3 regions of the Rhizobium sp. A37_96 genome follow, and region 1 is predicted to be linked to each of the others. Evidence: predicted binding sites of a transcription regulator. Region 1 holds the regulator's gene; each other region holds the start of a gene.
The links. The regulator PhoB, encoded in region 1, activates phosphate uptake and scavenging genes when phosphate is short. The targets are predictions, from matches to a motif close to TGTCATNNANCTGTCAT.
Positions count from the first base shown of each region.

Region 2: ACQZ6J_RS14225 (DUF2794 domain-containing protein) is a predicted target of PhoB. The motif match lies at 4,155-4,171, and genes of this name have one in related genera.
Region 3: ACQZ6J_RS06435 (inorganic phosphate transporter) is a predicted target of PhoB. The motif match lies at 3,046-3,062, and genes of this name have one in related genera.

Region 1 is NZ_JBNWDS010000002.1:423,300-430,405, reverse strand. It holds gene ACQZ6J_RS08565 (DNA helicase) at 1-78, opposite strand, end outside; gene apaG (Co2+/Mg2+ efflux protein ApaG) at 692-1,084, shown strand; gene ACQZ6J_RS08555 (Hsp33 family molecular chaperone) at 1,184-2,173, opposite strand; gene argF (ornithine carbamoyltransferase) at 2,221-3,138, opposite strand; gene ACQZ6J_RS08545 (acetylornithine transaminase) at 3,212-4,411, opposite strand; gene ACQZ6J_RS08540 (GcrA family cell cycle regulator) at 4,837-5,373, shown strand; gene phoB (phosphate regulon transcriptional regulator PhoB) at 5,464-6,147, opposite strand; gene phoU (phosphate signaling complex protein PhoU) at 6,178-6,891, opposite strand; gene pstB (phosphate ABC transporter ATP-binding protein PstB) at 6,943-7,106, opposite strand, start outside.
Region 2 is NZ_JBNWDS010000004.1:102,832-109,937, forward strand. It holds gene ACQZ6J_RS14210 (ABC transporter permease) at 1-2,082, shown strand, start outside; gene ACQZ6J_RS14215 (Bax inhibitor-1/YccA family protein) at 2,267-3,007, shown strand; gene ACQZ6J_RS14220 (N-acetyltransferase family protein) at 3,126-3,683, shown strand; gene ACQZ6J_RS14225 (DUF2794 domain-containing protein) at 3,732-4,133, opposite strand; gene ACQZ6J_RS14230 (DUF1223 domain-containing protein) at 4,497-5,240, opposite strand; gene acnA (aconitate hydratase AcnA) at 5,498-7,106, opposite strand, start outside.
Region 3 is NZ_JBNWDS010000002.1:7,407-14,512, reverse strand. It holds gene ACQZ6J_RS06460 (histidine phosphatase family protein) at 48-662, opposite strand; gene ACQZ6J_RS06455 (CbtB domain-containing protein) at 891-1,100, shown strand; gene ACQZ6J_RS06450 (CbtA family protein) at 1,113-1,853, shown strand; gene ACQZ6J_RS06445 (hypothetical protein) at 1,888-2,511, shown strand; gene ACQZ6J_RS06440 (GCG_CRPN prefix-to-repeats domain-containing protein) at 2,571-2,870, opposite strand; gene ACQZ6J_RS06435 (inorganic phosphate transporter) at 3,110-4,717, shown strand; gene ACQZ6J_RS06430 (Ros/MucR family transcriptional regulator) at 4,914-5,363, opposite strand; gene ACQZ6J_RS06425 (EAL domain-containing protein) at 5,637-6,425, opposite strand; gene ACQZ6J_RS06420 (sugar phosphate isomerase/epimerase family protein) at 6,761-7,106, opposite strand, start outside.

The DNA.
Region 1 (7,106 bases):
ATGCAGGGGGATCTTCTGCTGGCGGGACAACAGCCTCGCCTTGCGTTTCAAATGATATACAGGGGCAGAAAGCCTCATCTAAACCTCCTATTTGCGAGCAATGACCGCAACCCCTCCTTATGCCCGGCGCTCAAACAGTCGGTTTGGATATCGACGGCCCCGCATGAAATATACTTTCCCGAATGGAGGGGGGAGGCACGGGCCATGCCAGAATCAGATGATAGCCGAAATTCCCTTGCCAGAAAATCTCTGGCCGGCATTTCCCGGCGGAACATGAGATGAGATCAGGTATTGTAGGATTCAGAGGTTTCGACTGCAGGTCGCAAGACCTGACATAGAACTTAAGTGAACCTGCAATTGCAGCAAGCGTATCTGCCCGTCATGCCGGACTGTACCGGGAATTGTGGTAGACGAGACTAAATGACAAACGGAACGAGATACTTTGAGAGCAAGATGCTAACCTTTTTCATCAACCGTAATAGCTGAAACTCATAACGCTCCGCTCTCCAGGAGCGAGATTTCATCACGCCGTTCCTTGACGGAATGGATCGGTTATAGGATACCGCTAGATATCCTGCACTTTGCGGGAGTGGTGGAAAGCGGATAATATGCCGCAGACTTGGAAATGCTGGAGCGGCGGTGAGGCTTGAAGAAGCGCTCGACGTTTCAGGGCAGTGGCAAGGTATCAGGCATGTATCGCGCCCTAACACGCGACATTGAAGTCGTCGTCGAACCATTTTATCTGGAGGAGCAATCCGATCCGGACGACGATCGCTATGTCTGGGGATATCGCATCGTCATCTCCAACCATTCCAAGGAAGCCGTCAAGCTGGTGACGCGCTACTGGCACATCACCGACATGAACGGCATCGTGGATGAAGTGACGGGCCCCGGTGTCGTCGGCGAACAGCCGCACCTGAAGCCCGGCGATACCTACGAATATTCTTCCGGCTGCCCTCTGGATACGCCGTCAGGGATGATGTTCGGCCACTACCAGATGGAAACGGACGACGGGGAGCTTTTCCATGTCAAGATCCCCGCCTTCTCACTGGATACGCCGAACCTGCTGCGCACGCTGAACTAGGCAATTCCCGCTTTTCCTCGATAAGCGCAAACCCCTATTTTCCTGCATTCCGGACGGAAAACCGCTGCGTACTTTTCTCTGAAATGCTCGGAAGCGGCATCAGGCCGCTTCTATCTCGGACACTTCGAAGCGATAGGTCGTCGAGCAGAATTCGCAGGTCACGGCGACTTCGCCATTGTCCTGGCTGGCCTCGATCTCCTCGGCGCTAAAGCCCTTCAAGACGCCCTTCAGCTTGTCCCGCGAGCACGAACAGCGATCATAGACGGCCTTCGGTTCGTAGACGCGCACGCCGCGCTCGTGAAAGAGGCGATAGAGAAGGCGCTCGGTGCCGACCTGCGGATCCGTAAGCTCGTCGGCATCGATGGTTTCCACCAGACTGCGCGCTTCCGACCAGGCATCGTCCTCGACATGATGGCGCACGCCGGTATCGCCGTCGCCGCCATGCAGGTCCGGCTGGCGCATGCGCTCGGGAGCCTCCGGCAGGAACTGGGCAATCAGGCCGCCCGCCCGCCAGCGATGACGCGGCTTGCCTTCCTCGTCGCGGTCGAAGAGTTCGGCGGCACCCAGGCGCACGCGCGTCGGGATCTGTTCCGACTGGCGGAAATAGGTGCCGGCAATCTCCTCGAGCGAAGCGCCGTCGAGAGCGACGATGCCCTGATAGGGCTGAGTGAAGCGACCCTGGTCGATGGTGAAGGCGAGAACGCCCTTGCCCAGCAGTTGTTCCGGCTCGGTCCGGCCTTCGGCCACCGCCTTCGTCAGTGCCGCCTCGTCGAAGCGAGCGTAGGCGCGGACATTTTCCGGCGTCGAGAAATCGGCAACCAGAAGATCGACGGGACCGTCGCTCTTGGTCTGCACGGTGAATTTGCCTTCGAACTTCAGCGACGTCCCGAGAAGCACCGTCAGGACGATGGCCTCGGCCAGGAGGCGCGCGACCGGGGTCGGATAGTCATGCCGGGCAAGAATGGCGTCCAGCAGCGGACCGAGCTGCACGGCACGGCCGCGCACGTCCAAACCTTCCACCTGGAAGGGGACGACGTGATCGTCACCGGCAAAATCGAATTGACCCAGCGATGCGGCATTTTCGGCCATTGCTTTACTCCTACTGCGCCCGCGCCCTCAGACGCGGCTTCATATCCTCAGATTGCGCCCAGGCACCAAGCAAGAATCGACTTTTGCGCATGAAGGCGGTTTTCCGCCTCATCGAAAACAACGGATTGCGGACCGTCGATCACTTCGTCCGTCACTTCCTCCCCGCGATGGGCGGGCAGGCAATGCATGAACAACGCGTCTTTGCCGGCCTGTGCCATCAAAGCCTGGTTGACCTGATAGGGCTGGAAGACGTTGTGACCGCGTGCCCGGTGTTCCTGATTCATGGAGACCCAGGTATCGGTTACCACGCAATCGACGCCGGCAACCGCACGGTCTGCATCATGCGTGAGCATGATTTCGGCGCCCTCATTGCGGGCCCAGTTCAGATAGTGATCCTTCGGCTCGGAACCAAGAGGCACCGCCATATTCATGCGATAGCCGAAACGCGCTGCGCCTTCGATCAGTGAATGCAGCACGTTGTTGCCGTCGCCCGTCCAGGCGATGGACTTGCCCTTGATCGGACCGCGATGCTCCTCGAAGGTCATGATGTCAGCCATGATCTGGCAGGGATGCGTGTCGTCGGTCAGCGCGTTGATGACCGGAACGGTCGCATGTTCCGCCAGCTCCAGCAGGCGCGAGTGATCCGTCGTGCGGATCATGATCGCATCGACATAGCGCGACAGAACCTTCGCGGTATCGCCGATCGTCTCGGCGCGGCCGAGCTGCATTTCGGTGCCGGAGAGGAAGAGCGTCTCGCCGCCCAGCTGGCGCATACCGACATCGAACGATACGCGCGTTCGGGTGGAAGGCTTCTCGAAGATCATCGCCAGCATCTTGCCGGCAAGCGGCTTGTCGGCCGTGCCAGCCTTCAATGCCTTCTTTCGCACGATCGCATCATCGATGATGTTGCGCAGCTCAGCGGCCGCAACGGCCGAGAGGTCGAGAAAGTGTTTCGGAGAAGCCATGTCCTTACCTGTACTCCAGAAAAAACAATAACGCCCGCGTGGGGCAAGAACGCCCCAACAGCGGGCGCTGAGTTCAAGCCGATTTCTTGACGCGAACGGCGCGCGCGCGCTCTGCGGCGCGCTCGATGCGGGCGAGGCCTTCGCGTGCCTCCTCGGCGGTCACGATCAGCGGCGGAAGCAGACGAATGACGTTGTCGCCGGCCGGAACACCAAGCAGATGTTCGGTGCGGATCGCCTGCAGCAGGTCCGCCTGCGGGATGGCGGCCTTGATGCCGAGCATGAGACCTTCGCCGCGAATATCCTCGATGATATCCGGGAAACGATCCTTGAGCGAGGCAAGGCCCTGGCGGAAGATCAAGGCGACATCGCGCACATGCTCAAGGAAGCCATCGGCCAGCACGATATCGAGCACCGCATTGCCGACCGCCATGGCAAGCGGATTGCCGCCATAGGTCGATCCGTGCGTGCCGGCCTTCATGCCCGAGGCGGCTTCCGCCGTCGCAAGGCAGGCGCCGAGCGGGAAACCACCGCCGATACCCTTGGCGACGGCCATGATATCCGGCTTGATACCGGCCCATTCATAGGCAAAGAGCTTGCCGGTGCGGCCAACGCCGGACTGGACTTCGTCGAGAACCAGCAGCAGGCCGTGCTCGTCGCAGATCTGGCGGAGACCGCGCATGAATTCGTTCGTCGCCGGGCGGATGCCGCCCTCGCCCTGCACCGGCTCGACCAGGATCGCGGCCGTCGCATCGGTGATGGCCGCGCGCACGGCGTCAAGGTCGCCGAAAGGCACCGGATCGAAGCCCGGAGCCTTCGGGCCGAAACCTTCGATGTATTTTTCCTGGCCACCGGCGGCGACCGTCGCGATGGTACGGCCGTGGAAGGCTCCCTCGAAGGTGATGATATGGAACTTTTCGGGATGCCCCTTGGCGAAGTGATAGCGCCGCGCCGTCTTGATGGCGCATTCCAGCGCCTCGGCGCCGGAGTTGGTGAAGAACACCTTGTCGGCGAACGTGGCTTCCGTCAGGCGCTTCGACAGCTTCTCCTGGCCGGGCACTTCATAGAGGTTGGAGAGATGCCAGACCTTGTCGGCCTGCGCCTTCAATTCCGCGACGAGATGGGGGTGCGCATGACCGAGCGAATTGACCGCCACGCCAGCCGCGAAATCGAGATAGCGTTCGCCATTTTCGGTCACCAGCCAGACGCCCTCGCCTCGCTCGAACCGCAGCGGAGCACGCATGTAGGTATCATAAAGCGGCGCGGTCTCTGCCATGGCCATTTCTCCTCGATCACAACTTTAAGGACCAATCGCTTCCGTTTGATGAAACGGACCCGAAAAAATCAAAAATGCCGCCTTGCGGCGGCTTGCGCACTATTGATGTTTTGCACCGCGATGTCAACAAAACTGGCGGTTTAGCAGGTGCGAGAAAGCGCTGCCGGCCAAAAGAGATGGGTTCTGCAGCGCCTATTGCAGAAATGCCACGCCCGGACAGCAAGTTGGGGAAAACCTCGAAATCGATTCCACAAGATTCCCGCGACTCTTGTCACGGAGTCAGCCTCACACTAGGTTAAAAACCAATTGCTAGACTGCATGCGGCGGAACTAGTCACCACAATTTTAGAGCGTTTCGCGTCTCGTTCCCATGCGAGGCAATGGTGAGGGATTCTGCCATCGGAAACGCGGCAGCGGAGACAGGGCATGAATTGGACAGACGAACGCGTCGAGAAGCTGAAAAAGCTATGGTCCGAAGGTTTGAGCGCCAGCCAGATCGCGGCGCAGCTTGGTGGCGTAAGCCGTAATGCCGTCATCGGCAAGGTGCACCGCCTGAACCTCCCCGGCCGAGCGAAGGCTGGCGGCACGGCGACCGCTGCCCGCACGCCGAAACGCAACGCCACGGCACCTCGCCCTGCCAGCTTCGGCTCGCGCGTTGCGACGCGCACGGTGGTTGCCCGGCAGCAGGGCGCGACCATGCTGAAGGAAGAGATCGACGTCGATACGGTCAATGAAATCCAATATCGTCCGGCTTCCAACGTCGTCGTCCCGATCTCCCGTCGCCTCGGCCTGACGGAGCTGACGGAGCGCACCTGCAAGTGGCCGGTCGGCGATCCGCTGAAGGACGATTTCCACTTCTGCGGCAACGAGAGCCCGGATGCATCGCCCTATTGCGGCTATCATCAGCGCCTGGCCTACCAGCCCGTGCACGAACGGCGCCGGCCGGCTCAACCACGCGGCTGAGATCTATCATCGCCGAGACAAAAGAAACGGGCCCTTGAGGCCCGTTTTCTGTTTCCGCCGCTATGTCGATGCCTGAGCGGGCCTTGCCGCTCAGGCCTCCATGGAATAGCCCGCGCCGCGAACGGTGCGGATGACATCCTGCATATTGGAGAAGTTGAGCGCCTTGCGCAGGCGGCCGACATGGACGTCGACGGTGCGTTCGTCGACATAGATATCGTGCCCCCATACGCCGTCCAGCAGCTGCGAGCGCGAGAAGACGCGGCCCGGCGAGGACATCAGGAATTCCAGCAGGCGGAATTCCGTCGGCCCCAACCGCACTTCGCGGCTCTTGCGGTGGACGCGATGGGTTTCGCGGTCCAGCTCGATATCGCCGCAACGCAGCACCGTGGAGAGCACCTCCGGACGGGCGCGCCGCAGCATCGCCTTGACGCGGGCCATCAGCTCCGGCGTCGAAAACGGCTTGACGACATAATCGTCCGCGCCGGTGGAAAGGCCGCGCACGCGCTCGCTTTCCTCGCCGCGGGCGGTGAGCATGATGATCGGCAGGCGCTCCGTCTCCGGCCGCATGCGCAGCCGGCGGCAGAGCTCGATGCCGGACACGCCGGGGAGCATCCAGTCGAGGATCAGAAGATCGGGGATGCGCTCCTGGAGACGCAGCTCGGCCTCATCGCCTCTGAGGATGGTGTCGACCTCGAAGCCTTCGGCCTCGAGATTGTAGCGCAGCAGAACGCTCAGCGCTTCCTCGTCTTCTACAACAGCAACTCTCGGAACCATGCGCCTGTGGTCTCCTTTTTCGCTTCCAGATTATTCCGTCACCGCGCCGACGGTATTGGCGGTATCGTCCTTCGGGCGCTCGCCTTCGGGCTGGGCACCGGTCGCCATGTAGTAGATCGTCTCGGCGATGTTGGTGGCATGGTCGCCGATGCGCTCGATGTTCTTCGCGCAGAAGAGAAGATGCGTGCAGGTGGTGATGTTGCGCGGATCTTCCATCATGTAGGTCAGCATCTCGCGGAAGAGCGAGGTGTACATGGCGTCGATTTCCTCGTCCCGCTCGCGGATCGAGACGGCCTTGTCGGGCGAACGGGTCGCATAGACGTCTAGAACTTCCTTCAGCTGGCTCAGCGCCAGTTCGGAGAGATGCTCGATGCCGCGGGCGAGACGACGCGGAACGCCGGTGCCCTGCACGGCGATGACGCGCTTGGCGGTGTTCTTGCCAAGGTCGCCGACGCGCTCCAGATCGGAGGCGATGCGGATCGAACCCATGATCTCGCGCAGGTCGGCGGCCATCGGCTGACGGCGAGCGATGGTGACGATCGCCTTGTCGCCGATTTCGCGCTCCGCATGGTCGAGAACGACGTCGTCCGAGATGACCTTCTGGGCAAGAGCGGCGTCGCTGTTGACCAGTGCGCGGACGCTGTCGCTGACCATCTGCTCGGCCAGGCCGCCCATTTCGGCAATGCGGCGCGTCAGGAACTTCAGGTCTTCGTCATAGGCAGAGAGAATGTGAGTGGAGACCATTTTTCTATCCTCAAGGTGAACTGTGTGAAAGGAGCCGCGCGCGCAGCATCATCAACCAAAACGGCCCATGATGTAATCCTGCGTGCGGTAATCGTCGGGATTGGTGAACATCTTATCGGTATCGTTCTCCTCAACCAGATGGCCGAGATGGAACATTGCGGTGCGTTGCGAAACGCGGGCTGCCTGCTGCATGGAATGCGTCACGATGACGATCG
Region 2 (7,106 bases), on a different contig from region 1:
CTGAACCTCAAGCTCGGCGGCGATCTGCTGCTGGGCAACGCCAGACTGCGCATCACCGGCACCATCGCCAATGAACCGGATGCCGTCTCCGAAGGTTTTGGCTTTGCCCCCCGACTGCTCACCAGCCGCGACGCATTGACGGCCTCCGGCCTGATTACGACAGGCAGCCTCGTCGAGCAGGCCTACAGGATCCGCATGGACAATCCTGCCGCCGATCTGCGCAATATCGGCGATCGCGCCAATGCCGCCTTCCCGCAGGCCGGCTGGTCGATCCGCACCAGCAGCCGTGCCGCGCCCGAGCTTGCCGACAACATCACCCGCTTTTCGCAGTTCCTGACGCTGGTCGGGCTGGCGGCCCTCATCGTCGGCGGCGTCGGCGTCGCCAATGCCGTGCGCGCCTTTCTCGACTCGAAACGCACCACCATCGCCACCTTCAAATGCCTGGGCGCCCCCGCCTTCGTCGTGGTGCTGATCTATCTCATCCAGATCGCTGTCATCGCGCTGGCGGGCGTCGCCGCCGGTCTTGTCCTCGGCGCCATCGCTCCAGTGATCGCTTCGCAGTTCATGGCGGAATTCCTGCCCATTTCGACCGCACCCCGGCTCTATCCCGGCGCGCTGACGCTTGCTGCCCTCTTCGGCCTGCTGACGACCCTTGCCTTTGCCATTCCCCCGCTCGGCCATGCCCGCGAGGTGCCGGCGACGGCGCTGTTCCGCGAGCAGGGCTTCGAAACTCGCCGCCTGCCCGGCTGGCCCTATCTGCTCGCCGCGGGCCTGCTGATGGCGGCGCTTGCAGCACTGGCGATCGTTACCGCCTATGACCGCTTCCTCGCGATCGTCTTCGTCGTCTCGATCGCCGGGGCCTTCGTCGTGCTGCGCGTGGTGGCCGCCCTGCTTTCCTGGCTTGCCCGCCGCAGTCCGCGCGTGCGCTCGCCGGCGCTGCGCCTGGCAATCGGCAACATCCACCGGCCGGGCGCGCTCACCTCCTCCGTCGTGCTGTCGCTCGGCCTCGGCCTGGCGCTGCTGGTGACCCTGACGCTGATCGACGGCAACATGCGCCGTGAGCTGATGGGACGCATGAGCGAACAGGCGCCGAACTTCTTCTTCGTCGATATCCAGGGACCGGAGCTGGAAGGCTTCCGCAAGATCGTGCTCGCCGAGGATCCGAAGGGCAAGCTCGTGGAAGCGCCGATGCTGCGCGGCCGCATCGTCGCCTTCAACGGCGAGGATGTGACGAAGATGAAAGTGCCGGCCGCCGGACAATGGGTCCTGCGCGGCGACCGCGGCATCACCTATGCCGAAACCGTGCCGGAAAACGCCTCGGTCACCGAAGGCAAATGGTGGGACAAGGACTATGGCGGCGAACCGCTCGTTTCCTTTTCAGAGGAGGAAGGCAAGGCGCTCGGCCTGAAGCTCGGCGACAAGGTTACCGTCAACGTGCTCGGCCGCAACGTCACCGCCAGGATCGCCAGCTTCCGCAAGGTGCAATGGCAGTCGCTGTCGATCAATTTCGTGATGATCTTCTCGCCCAATACCTTCAAGGGCGCACCGCATGCCTGGCTGGCAACGCTGACCGATACGTCGGCGACTTCCGCACAGGAGGCCGCGATCCTGAGGAAAGTCACCAATACCTATCCGACCATCACCAGCGTCCGCGTCAAGGATGCGCTCGATGTCGTCAATACTTTGGTCGGGCAGCTCGCAACCGCCATCCGCTCGGCCGCCTCCGTCGCGCTGATCGCATCCGTGCTGGTGCTGGCCGGGGCGCTCGCCGCCGGCAATCGCGCCCGCACGCACGACGCCGTCATTCTCAAGACGCTCGGCGCGACGCGTGCCACGCTGATTCGCGCCTTCAGCTACGAATACCTGATCCTCGGCGCGGCGACCGCAATCTTCGCGCTGATCGCCGGGGCGGCATCCGCCTGGTATATCGTCAGCCATATCATGCACCTGCCGTCGGCCTTCCTGCCCGGCGTCGCCTTCTCGACGCTGATGATCGCCCTGGTGCTGACGGTCGGCATCGGGTTGATCGGCACATGGCGCATCCTCGGCCAGAAGGCGGCACCCGTTCTGCGCGAGCTTTGATTCGCGCGGAGAGCCGTCAAAACGGCCCGATATTACATCGATTTAACACGGGGGCCGCCGCTTGACCCTTGTGTATAAGGCCTGAAAGCCTCATATTCTGTGCAGGCATGCTGGAGCTCCGCAGCGGCGCCTGGGTCCGAAAGACCCGACACCGTATTCAAATCGGAGCTTGAAAGAGGAAAACATGGCTGACTTTCGCAATTACCAAAACCGGGTGCAGAGCGGTGCACAGTCCGGTGCGATGATAGACGCTGGCCTTCGAGCCTACATGCTCAAGGTCTATAACCTGATGGCGCTGGGTCTGGCGATCACGGGTGTTGCCGCCTATCTCTCCTTCTCGCTCGCTTTCGCAGACGGACAGATCACGACCTTCGGTCAGGCGATCTATCTGAGCCCGCTGAAGTGGGTTGTGATGCTGGCTCCGCTGGCAATGGTCTTCTTCCTGAGCTTCAGGATCAACCGCATGAGCGTGGCCGCCGCGACGACGACCTTCTGGGTCTACGCCGCGCTGGTGGGCCTGTCGCTGTCGTCGATCTTCATCATCTACACCGGCCAGAGCGTCGTGCAGACCTTCTTCGTGACCGCCGCCTCGTTCGGCGCGCTGTCGCTCTACGGCTACACGGCCAAGCGTGATCTCTCGGCGATGGGTTCGTTCCTGATGATGGGTCTCTTCGGCCTCATCATCGCCTCGCTGGTCAACATCTTCCTGGCTTCGTCCGCGCTGCAGTTCGCCATTTCCGTGATCGGCGTGCTGCTCTTCGCAGGCCTCACCGCCTACGACACGCAGCGGATCAAGGAAATGTACTACGCCGCCGACGATGCCACCGTGGCCGGCCGCAAGGCCATCATGGGCGCCCTGTCGCTCTACCTGGACTTCATCAACCTGTTCATGTTCCTGCTGCGGTTCATGGGCAACCGAAACTAATCGCGCGGCGTGAACAACCATCGAAAAGGCGGCTTCGGCCGCCTTTTTATTTGCCTGGTCACAGCCCGTGCGATTTGATAGCAGCCGTCGCAAACCGCAGATCAGGCCACAAAAGCAGATGTCCGTCAGCCTTCGCAGCGCTTCCACAGACGACCTTTCCCACATCACGACAATCTATCGCGACTCCGTGCTGAATGGCACGGCGAGCTACGAGATCACGCCGCCGACCGAGGAGGAAATGGCGGCGCGCTTTCAGGCGATCCGCGAGAAGGGCTATCCCTATATCGTCGCCGAAGACGAGGCGGGCGCGTTTCTCGGCTATGCCTACGCCTCGTCGTTCCGCACGCGGCCGGCCTATCGCTGGATGGTGGAGGATTCGATCTACCTGGCACCGCAGGCCCGCGGGCGCGGCGTGGGCAGGCTGCTGCTCGACACATTGGTAGAGGGCTGCCAGACGCTCGGCTTCCGCCAGATGATCGCCGTGATCGGCGGCGCCCATCCCGCCTCCGTCGCCGTGCATCGCGCCGCAGGCTTCACCGAGGTCGGCCTCCTGAAGGGCACCGGCTACAAGCACGGCCGATGGCTGGATACCATGCTGATGCAGAAAGCGCTCGGGGACGGCAACGGCAGCGATCCGGATCCCGCAGTTTATCCGGGGACGTTGTTTGGAGGATAGATCTGCGCTCCTGTTGAGCCCCTGATACCCCCAACTGCGGAGAAACGGCTACTTGTCCACCAGCTTCAGCTGCTTGTCGAAAACCTTCAGGACCTGCTGCAGGTCGTGGCCGCGCTTCAGGATCATGCCATTGGTATTGATGACGGAGAAGGCGCCCTGCTTGGCCGCAAGCTTCGGATTCTTTTCGATACAGAAGAGCGGCATCTCGCCGGAACGCTTGAAGACGGAAAAAACCGCCTTGTCCTTGAGGTGGTCGATGGCGTAGTCCCGCCACTCGCCTTCGCCGACCATGCGGCCGTAGATCCACAAGATCGCGTCCAGCTCCCGGCGATGGAAGGTCACCGGCAGCGGATCCTTGCTCTGTTTGTATTCCCTGAGATCGACGACTACGGAGGAGTTCGTATCGACGGAACGGCTTTCACCGTGTCGCAAATCCGGCTGATCAGTCATCAATCCCCCAGGGGCTATCTCATGACAGGAGAATGACAGTTTGCCTCAGCCGCATCAAATTGCAAGACGGATGAGGCCTCACAATTTCTTTCCCACGCCTGAAACCATCTCCTCCATGCCGCATTTCAGTCAAAACGACGCCCAATTTACAGGAAGTATAGAGGGCCGTTTGGCGCCGCCGCGTCAAACGGCCCGGCCGGGGCGCATCGATTAAACCCCAGCCCCGAATGCGTCCCGCCGGGCACTCCCTCTTTTTGGCGCGAGCCAAAATAGAGACCTTTTTAGCGCCAGCCAAAATAGAGAGCTTTTGGCGCAAGCCGAAACAGGAAGCTTTCGGCACAGGCCGACATTCGGGGAAACCATTCAGCCGTCGGAACCGACCGTCAGAACCGTCGCCCCGAGGATCGCCGCCGGATCGCCCGAAGGCGTCGAGGATTGCAGGAGGACGGCCATGCCTCTTCGTCCGGCCTTGTCCAGCACGTTGGAAGGCAGCACGAGGCTCATGGCCTTGCCGTCCCACATGCCGACCGTTTCAACATCCGACACGGCATGCATATAGGCGATCTGCTGGCCATTGTTTTCGCCGCCCTTCGGCGCCACCATCTGCTCCTTGTCGAAATAGACGATGACCACATTGGCCTTGCCCTGGCCGGCGCCGATCCTGATTTCCAGTTCGTCGCCCTTCATGGCCGCATTGACCGGGATCGTCAGCCCCTCGCCGACACGCTGGAAATCGTCGAGCTTCACATTGATGGCGTCGAGGTCGGCGCCGTTCATATGGTCCCGGCCATTGACGATCGCCTGCGGCGTATAGACCCCGCTGCGCCCAAGCGTGCGGGCATAGGCATATTGGCGCGCCGTATTGTCCTTGGACGCCATGGTGTCGTTCCAGCCGAGATAGTTCCAATAGTCGACGTGATACGCAAGGGCCACCACATCGCCCTGGCGGATCAGCTTGCGGAAGGCCGCATCGGCGGGGGGACAGGAGGCGCAGCCCTGCGAGGTGAAGAGCTCGACGACACCCTTGATCTTCGCGGCCTCCTGCGCGTGCAACGAACTTGCCAGCGCGATGCCTGCCAGAAGCGAAACCGAAAATCGAAGGCGCATTTCCCTTTTACCTCTGTCTCAAAGTTCCAGAGCCATCTGCCGCACAGGTTCCGAAACGCTCACGCTCCCTGGGCAACCAAGCCCACATCAAGCCCGAAAAATCTGAAACAAGAGATAATGGTTTAGCGCGATGACGCAAAGTCACGATGGGGTGAGACCAAGGCCCGGCACCGGGCTTGCCGTACACATCGGCGTGAAAAACAAGACGCCGCCGGGAGACTTTCCCCGGCGGCGTGCAAGCATGCTTGGAAGACCTATCAGGCGGCGAGATCGCGCAGAACGGTCTGCAGGATGCCGCCGTTGTTGACGTAGACGACCTCATCCAGCGTATCGATGCGGCAGATGATCGGAACGTCCTTCACCGAGCCGTCGCCATAGGTGATCTTGGCGATCTTGCGCTCGCGCGGCTTGATGTGCTCCAGGCCTTCGATCGTGACGAGCTCGTCGCCCTTCAGGCCGAGGCCGGCCCAGGTGGTGCCTTCCTCGAAGACGAAGGGGATGACGCCCATGCCGACCAGGTTCGAGCGGTGAATACGCTCGAAGGACTGGGCGATCACGGCGCGCACGCCGAGCAGGTTGGTGCCCTTGGCAGCCCAGTCGCGCGACGAGCCGTTGCCGTATTCGACACCTGCGAAGATGACGAGCGGAACGCCCTCGGCCTTGTACTGCATAGCCGCATCGTAGATCGACGTCTCTTCCTTGGACGGATAATGGATGGTGTAGCCACCTTCCTTGCCGTTCGGGCCGAGCATGTGGTTGCGGATGCGGATGTTGGCGAAGGTGCCGCGCATCATGACTTCATGGTTGCCGCGGCGCGTGCCGTACTGGTTGAAGTCGGCAACGCCGACGCCATGGCCGATGAGGTAGGCACCGGCCGGCGAGGCAGCCTTGATCGAACCGGCCGGAGAAATGTGGTCGGTGGTGATCTTGTCGCCGAAGAGACCGAGAACGCGGGCGCCCTTGATGTCGGAAACGCCGGCGCCGGTCTTGCCCATGCCCACGAAGTAGGGCGGGTTCTGCACGTAGGTCGAGTTGTCGTCCCAGGCGTAGGTCTGACCCGGAGGAACCTGCACGGCCTGCCAGTTGGCATCGCCCTTGAAGACGTCGGCGTACTTGGATTCGTAAAGTTCGCGGGTGACGTATTTCAGGATGAATTCCTGGATCTCGTGCGAGGTCGGCCAAATGTCCTTGAGGAACACGGGCTTGCCGTCCTGGTCTTCGCCGATCGGCTCCTTCGTCAGGTCGAGCTGCACCGTGCCGGCAAGCGCATAGGCGACGACCAGCGGCGGCGATGCCAGGTAGTTGGCCTGGACGTCGGGCGAGATACGGCCTTCGAAGTTGCGGTTGCCGGAGAGAACGCCAGATACGATCAGGCCCTTGTCGTTGATCGTCTTCGAGATCGGCGCCGGCAGCGGGCCGGAATTGCCGATGCAGGTGGTGCAGCCGAAGCCGACTAGGTTGAAGCCGAGCTTGTCGAGATCGGCCTGCAGGCCGGACTTGGCGAGATATTCGCCGACGACCTGCGATCCGGGAGCCAGCGAGGTCTTGACCCACGGCTTGCTCTTCAGGCCCTTGGCAACGGCGTTGCGGGCGAGAAGTCCGGCCGCGATCAGCACCGACGGGTTCGAGGTGTTGGTGCAGGATGTGATGGCGGCGATCGCCACGTCACCATGGCCGAGATCGAAATCCGTGCCTTCGACGGCATAGCGGTTCGAAAGCTGGCCGGGCTTCTTGTATTCGGTTTCGAGCGACGTCGCGAAACCGGAGGCGATGTTTTCCAGGGGAATACGGCCTTCCGGGCGCTTCGGGCCGGCCATGGCCGGAACGACGTCGCTAAGCTCGAGTTCCAGCGTATCGGTGAAGACG
Region 3 (7,106 bases), 420 kb from region 1:
GCCTTCCTGCCTTTCCCCGAATCGCGAGAACGCTCTATCCTTTTGTTTCACGCAATTCCGGACCGAAAGCCGCCATGCACTTTTCCTGGAATTGCCTGAGCCGCCATCTTCGGGAAGCGAAGCTGCCAGCGCCGGCCGTCGCTCGTCATTTCGACGATGCCGAACGGCTCGATGTCGATTGCCCAGAAAGCCGGCGGCGGCGCCTGCAGGACATGCAGAATAGCGGCCCGGATGACCGTTGCATGGGTGACGGCGACGGTATGGCCGGCGTCCCCGATGCGACGCCCCATCCACTCGGCCACGCGCCCTGCGACGGCCGACAGGGATTCCCCGCCATGGGGCGCCGCCGACAGATCCGTCATCCACAGGGCAAGCGAGCCCGGATCGCTGTCGTGGAGTTCGGTGAGCGATCGGCCTCGCCAATTGCCATAGTCGCATTCGCGCAAGGCAAGTTCCGGGCTCGCATCGAGGCCAAGGACCGTTGCCGTCTGCCGGGCGCGCAGGGCCGGGCTCGTCCAGATCCGGTCGACCGCGCCGAGCCTGAAAGATGGCAAGTCATCGCGCTGCAACGCCTTGGCTTCCAGCGGCTCGTCATCCGGGAAGCAACCCTTGCGATTGGCCTGGGTCGGCCCGTGGCAAATCCAGCTCAGGCGCGCTTTCATTCGATTTCATAACTCCGTCGCTGTCGCGATTTCGCATCATGATGACGCTTGATTGACAACTATCTTTGCAGACAGATATAAACTCAGGCTTGCGGGTGTGGAAGCCGGTGAAATCCCGGCGCGGTCGCGCCACTGTAATCGACGGGCGGATACCGCCCCCAGAGAGTCAGACCCTTCCCGTGAGAACCCTTCCGTAATGGAACGCGCCTTTCTTAATGAGGGAATACAATGTCTGATACCGCTCTTGCACCTACCGCAATTCCGCAGCCGATTCCGCTCGGCCAAATCCTGCCATGGGCCATTTTCGCGGGCCTGCTGATGCTGCTGGCGATCTATTTCGTCGGCGCGGAAGAAGGCGCGACCTCGCTGATATCGGGCATGTACGTGCACGAATTCGTGCATGACGGCCGCCACCTGCTCGGCTTCCCCTGCCACTAAGGGAGCAATCACATGGTTGGACGTCTTTTGCTCCGCGGCATGATCGTCGGGGCCCTTGCGGGTATTCTCATTTTTGCTTTCGCCCACACCTTCGGCGAACCCCTGGTCGATTGGGCCATCGGCTTTGAAGAAAAGGCAGCCCAGGCTGCCGGCGAGGCGCCCGAGCCGGAAATCGTCAGCCGCGCCACGCAGGCGGGCATCGGTCTCTTCACCGGCATCATGGTCTATTCGACGGCGATCGGCGGCTTGTTCGCGCTGGTCTTCTCCTTCGTCTACGGGCGCATCAGCCCGCTCGGCGCACGCGGCACGGCAGCGCTGCTCGCAATCGCCGCTTTCGTGACGATTTCGCTGGTTCCCGACATCAAATATCCGGCAAACCCGCCGGCCGTCGGCAATCCCGATACGATCGGCGCCAGAACCGAACTGTTCTTCATCATGATCGTCGCATCCATCGTCGGCATGATCGTCGCCGTGGGCTTCGGCCGCCGGCTGGCGGCACGTTACGGATCCTGGAACGGAGCGATCATCGCCGGCATCGGCTATATCGTCTTCGTCGCGCTGATCCAGTATCTGCTTCCGCCGATCAACGAAGTGCCGGAACAGTTCTCGGCCGTCGTGCTCTGGCGATTCCGCCTCACGTCGCTCGGGATGCACGTCATCCTGTGGACCACGCTCGGACTTGCTTTCGGAGCCTGGGCGGAACGCGAGCTGCCGCAGGTGCGCTATCGCAATGCGGCTCTGCGCCGGGCCTGAGATGCCACGCAACACAGCTCCCGCGCATGGTCACATGCGCGGGAAACGCTTGGGCGCAGGCGGCATATTGCTCGCGGTTCTCTGCCTTTTGCTGTCGGGCTGGCCGACAGCGGTTGCCGCCCATGGCGGCTCTTCCGGAAGCCAGGCCGGAATCCCGATACCTTCACTCACGCATGGCGAAATGGCCGTGATCGCGCCCTACTACGGGCGGATCGTCTCGCTTGCCGAGGATGTCTCCGACACCAATGAAACCTTCCGCCGTCTCCTGAATTTCGCACAGATCCAGCGAGCCTATTGCCTCTGGGGCCTGATGCCCGGCAGCGTCACCGACGAGGAAAGCCCATTCAACGAATGTTCGCATGCCTATCTGGCGGCGGCGAAAGCCGTATTGCTTGAGATGCGAACGATGAAGGGGAAGAAGGCATCGGTGGACGATCTCGTCTCCGATATCGACGCTTCGCTCGTTCGCAACAACCTCTCGCTCGTCCTCTGCAAGTTCAGCGGCGAGAGCTTCAACACCGCCGACCTCATCCGCCCGAAACCCGCCGATATCCTGATGCACGCGAAAAGCCTCATGGCCATTCTGTCGGCCACGGTCGTCATGATCGCGGGATTGTGGTTTGCCGCACGCGCGTTGCGGACAGCGCCGCAATCATAAGAAAACACCGCCACTCGATGTGGCGGTGCTTGTCATTTTACCAATAGAATGGCGGCTACTCACCAGTAGCGCGGGCGATCACGCCAACCGTCATCGCGCCAATGGCGACGATGGTCACGCCAGCCCCAGGGTGGCGGCGGTGGCGGTCGATAGTAGCCCCAACGCCGAGGCGGCGGGCCCCAACGATTCGGACGGCAATCACCCCAACGCGTCACATGGCGGCCGCGGCCGCAGGCATAGTCAACTTTCACGACCGGCACGGAGGCCGTTGTCCCGACGGCGGGAACAGGCATTGCCTCCGCCGAAGTCACAGCCAGGCTGCCAAGCAAGACAGCGATGGCAATCATGGACGATCTCATCTTGATGGTCCCTTATCCAAGTCCCTTACAAGCGGGATTTAAACCTTGAGCGCATGAACGCCGCCTGAACCGAAAAAGGCGTTTTGGCGGCGAAATCAAGATGGGCGCGAACTCATATCCGCGACCGAAAATGCTTCTGTTGCCGGTATTTACGGGCGACCGCAACTTACTCGCGCGTCACGAGAGTTTCATGAACGAGGCTTACACCGGAAATATCACTTTCAATAAAGGAGCTCGGGATGGTCGACCTCGTTTCAAACAGCTCGGAGGGTGGTAATGCCAATCACCCGATTCACGGTGCCAGCGGCTCGGCGAAGTGGTTTTTGCCAATCTTCGGCATCGTCGTCCTCGGCGGCCTGGCTTATGTCGGCTACGCCCTCGGCAGCGACCTCGCCGACGCGGCCACTGTTCCGTGGATCCTGCTCGGCCTGGCATTGCTGATCGCGCTCGGTTTCGAATTCGTTAACGGCTTTCACGATACCGCCAACGCCGTTGCCACCGTCATCTATACCCGCTCGCTGCCGGCTGAATTTGCCGTCATCTGGTCCGGCTTCTTCAACTTCCTCGGCGTTTTGACCTCGTCCGGCGCCGTTGCCTTCGGCATTCTCGCCCTCCTGCCGGTCGAATTGATCCTGCAGGTCGGCTCCGGCTCGGGCCTTGCCATGGTCTTCGCCCTCCTGATCGCCGCGATCATATGGAACCTCGGCACCTGGTATCTGGGCCTGCCGGCCTCGAGCTCGCACACGCTTGTCGGCTCCATCATCGGTGTCGGCCTTGCCAACCAGTTCCTGGCGCCCGCCGGCTCCGCCACCAGCGGCGTCGACTGGTCGCAGGCAACCAGCGTGGGCATGTCGCTGCTGCTCTCGCCGATCATCGGCTTCGGCATGGCAGCCGTCCTGCTGCTGGTCGCCAAGGTGCTGATCCGCAACAAGGAGCTCTACGAAGCACCCAAGGGCGACGCGCCGCCGCCGGCTTGGATCCGAGGCCTGCTGATCTTCACCTGCACCGGCGTCAGCTTCGCCCACGGCTCGAATGACGGCCAGAAGGGCATGGGCCTGATCATGCTCATCCTCATCGGCCTCGTGCCGACGGCCTTCGCGCTGAACCGCACGCCCGACGTCAACTATCTCGAAGCCTACAAGGCCGCCTCGGCGCAGGTCGAGACCGTGCTTGGCAAGTATGTGAAGCCGGGCGTCACGGCACCGGCCGATGCGAAGGCTGCCGTCAGCGATGCGGTAAAGACCAAGACCTGGACGGATGCAACGACACCGGCGCTGCAGGCCTATATCCACGCCACCAGCGCCGAGATCGCCGCCTATCCGAGTGTCGAGAAGCTGCCGAACGGGCTCGTCGGCAACGTTCGTAACGACATCTACCTCATCGGCGAATCGCTGAAGCTGATCGACAAGCAGAAGCTGCTGCCGATGGGCGACGACGACCTGAAGGCCGTGACCAACTACCACGCCGCCGTCGATCACGCGACCAAGTTCATCCCGCTCTGGGTGAAGGTTGCCGTCGCGCTGGCGCTCGGGCTCGGCACCATGGTCGGCTGGAAGCGCATCGTCGTGACGGTCGGCGAAAAAATCGGCAAGACGCACCTGACCTATGGCCAGGGTGCAGCCGCCGAAGTGGTCGCCATGCTGACGATCGGCGCGGCCGATCACCTCGGCCTGCCGGTTTCGACCACGCACGTCCTGTCCTCCGGCGTCGCCGGCACCATGGCTGCGAACGGTTCCGGCCTGCAATGGTCGACCGTGCGCAACATGCTGATGGCCTGGATCCTGACACTTCCGGCCTCCATCGCGCTCGCCTTCGTGCTGTTCCTCGTTCTGCGCCAGGTTTTCTGACCGCTCGGCGGCATCCGCCCCGGAAGCCTCAAGACAAAAATGGCGCCTTGCAGGCGCCATTTTTATTGCAGCGCTCGTGCCGGCAAACGGCATGGCGACAAGCATGCAATCTCTTCACATGCGGCCAACACAAGTTTCCTCATGGACCGCCGAAGCAATCGCACGCGAGAATGTGCTCGGCTTTTCTGAAAGCGTTCTAGCCGACGCTTTCCTTCTTGCCGCCATTGGCGCCGAGGCCGGAAATCTTGGCCAGCTCCGAACGGCGGTTGGCATAGTTCTCGGCAACCATCGGATAGTTGGGCGCCAGCCCCCATTTCTGCCGGTATTCATCCGGCGTCATGCCATAGTGAACGCGCAGATGGCGCTTCAAGGTCTTGAAGCGTTTGCCGTCTTCGAGGCAGACGATGTAGTCGCTCGTTACCGATTTCTTCAGATCCACGGCCGGCACCGGATTGCCGCGATTGATGACGGAAACGGGGTCCTCCAGCGTCTGCAGCGCCTGATGAATATCCTTGATCAGCCGGGAAAGGCCGGCAACCGGGATCGTATTGTGACTAACATAGGCCGAAGCGATCTTTGCGCAGCCGTCGAGCAGGAAGTGTTTCTTCGATGAAGCGGGGTCTTTTCTCTCGCTGAAAGAATCCATGATCTTTTTCCGGATCTCATTTGGTTCCTCGTGCGCCGCCCCGCTCGAATTGCATCATGGGCGACGTCCGCTGCCGGACGTCACGCCGTCTTGAATTGCGCCGTCTACGGCGCGCGATCCCCTATTCAAACACCGGGACAGACTGCGTTCGCAATCACAACCGGCAATCCTTCATTCCATAGTCCGCGCTTGCCGCAGAGGCCGACGAGCGGCATACCGAAGGCGCTCTCAAGTCGCGCCGCAGAAACCTCACAGGCCGATGCGCAGGAACGCTCATCCCAATCCTCGCAGAACGATCTTCCGCCTGCGGCGTCGAAGCTGCGCCAGTGAAACGGGCTTCGACAGAAGGAAGCCCTGCACATGCGTTGCCCCGGCCTCTCGCGCCGCTTCGAGCTGAGCGCTTGTTTCAATGCCCTCGACGACGACAAAGGGGGCAAAGCAGGACGCGAAGCCAACGAGATGGGAGAGGCTGTCGCTGCCGTCCCGGCTGCGCCTGTTATCCCTTATAAAGGCCGCATCGATCTTGACGATATCGGCGGCGACCCGCAGCAGCGATGCCGGCGTGGCAAAGCCGGCCCCGAAATCGTCTATCGCGATGCGGCAGCCGAGTTCACGGATCATCTTTATGCGCTCGATGGCAGCGCCGACGAGCGGATAGCTTTCCGTGATCTCGACGATCAGCCGGGAAGTAAGCTCCGGCTGACGGGTAATACGGCCGAAGACATCGGCAAACCGCTCGGGGCGCGACAAGCTGGCGGCGGAGAGATTGAAACCCAGAACAAGCGTCTTATCCGCGGCGAGGTCCGAAAGCACCATGTCGAGAATGCGCAGATCGAGATCGAACCAGCGGTCCTGCCGTTCAAGGAGCGCGACGAATGTGCCGGCCGTGTGCACTACTCCATCCGAATCCTTCACGCGCGCCAGGCTTTCCGCATAGAACACGTCGGCAACGTCCTTTGCGTCGTGGATCCACTGGGCTGCAAAACCCAGGCCACCCTCGGCAATCGCCTTTAAGATCAGGGCGCCATGCCCCTCTTCCCCGCGGCTTGCACTACCGTTCATCAAACCTCCCTTCGTCAGGGAATTGGCCGTCGATGTCTCTCCGGAGACTGAAAGCGATGACTGGAAGCTGTGTGCGTGGCTCCGAAGCATCGGATTTCCCGTGCCTAGAATCCGCCTCTTCCATCTTCCAGACACCCTTAAACCTCGTGTCACCGAGGTTCCTTTCACAGAAGCCGGAGATATCGCGCCGAAGATCATAGTCAACCCGGCACAGCGCGTCGACGAAACTATTATTTAGTTGCCATTAATACAGAAACTGACAAGTATTTGCAAAAATCAATCTACGCGCCCTTTCCCCGATACAGCTAAACTCAAATATCCATGAGCTTCAACAGCTATTTGTCGTGTCGTGCCGGCAACCACCATTTGTTATGCCGAACCGCCTGCAGAGCCTGATCCAGCGGCGGCAATTCGGCATGCCACAATCTCTCCCACTCCAGGCTGATCACGCCGGCATAGCCATCGGCGGCAAGTACGGCGGCGAGAGCGGCCATGGGGAACTCGCCGCTGCCCGGCACCACGTAGCTGTATGGCAGTCTCGAGCCCGCCCTGGAGACACTGTCCTTGACGTGAAGATGCCACGTATTGCGCCGGACCATATTCCAGGTCGCGACGGGATCCTGCCCGCCCTTGCGCCACGTATGATGCGTATCCCAGAGCAATGCGCAATCCGGCGCCATC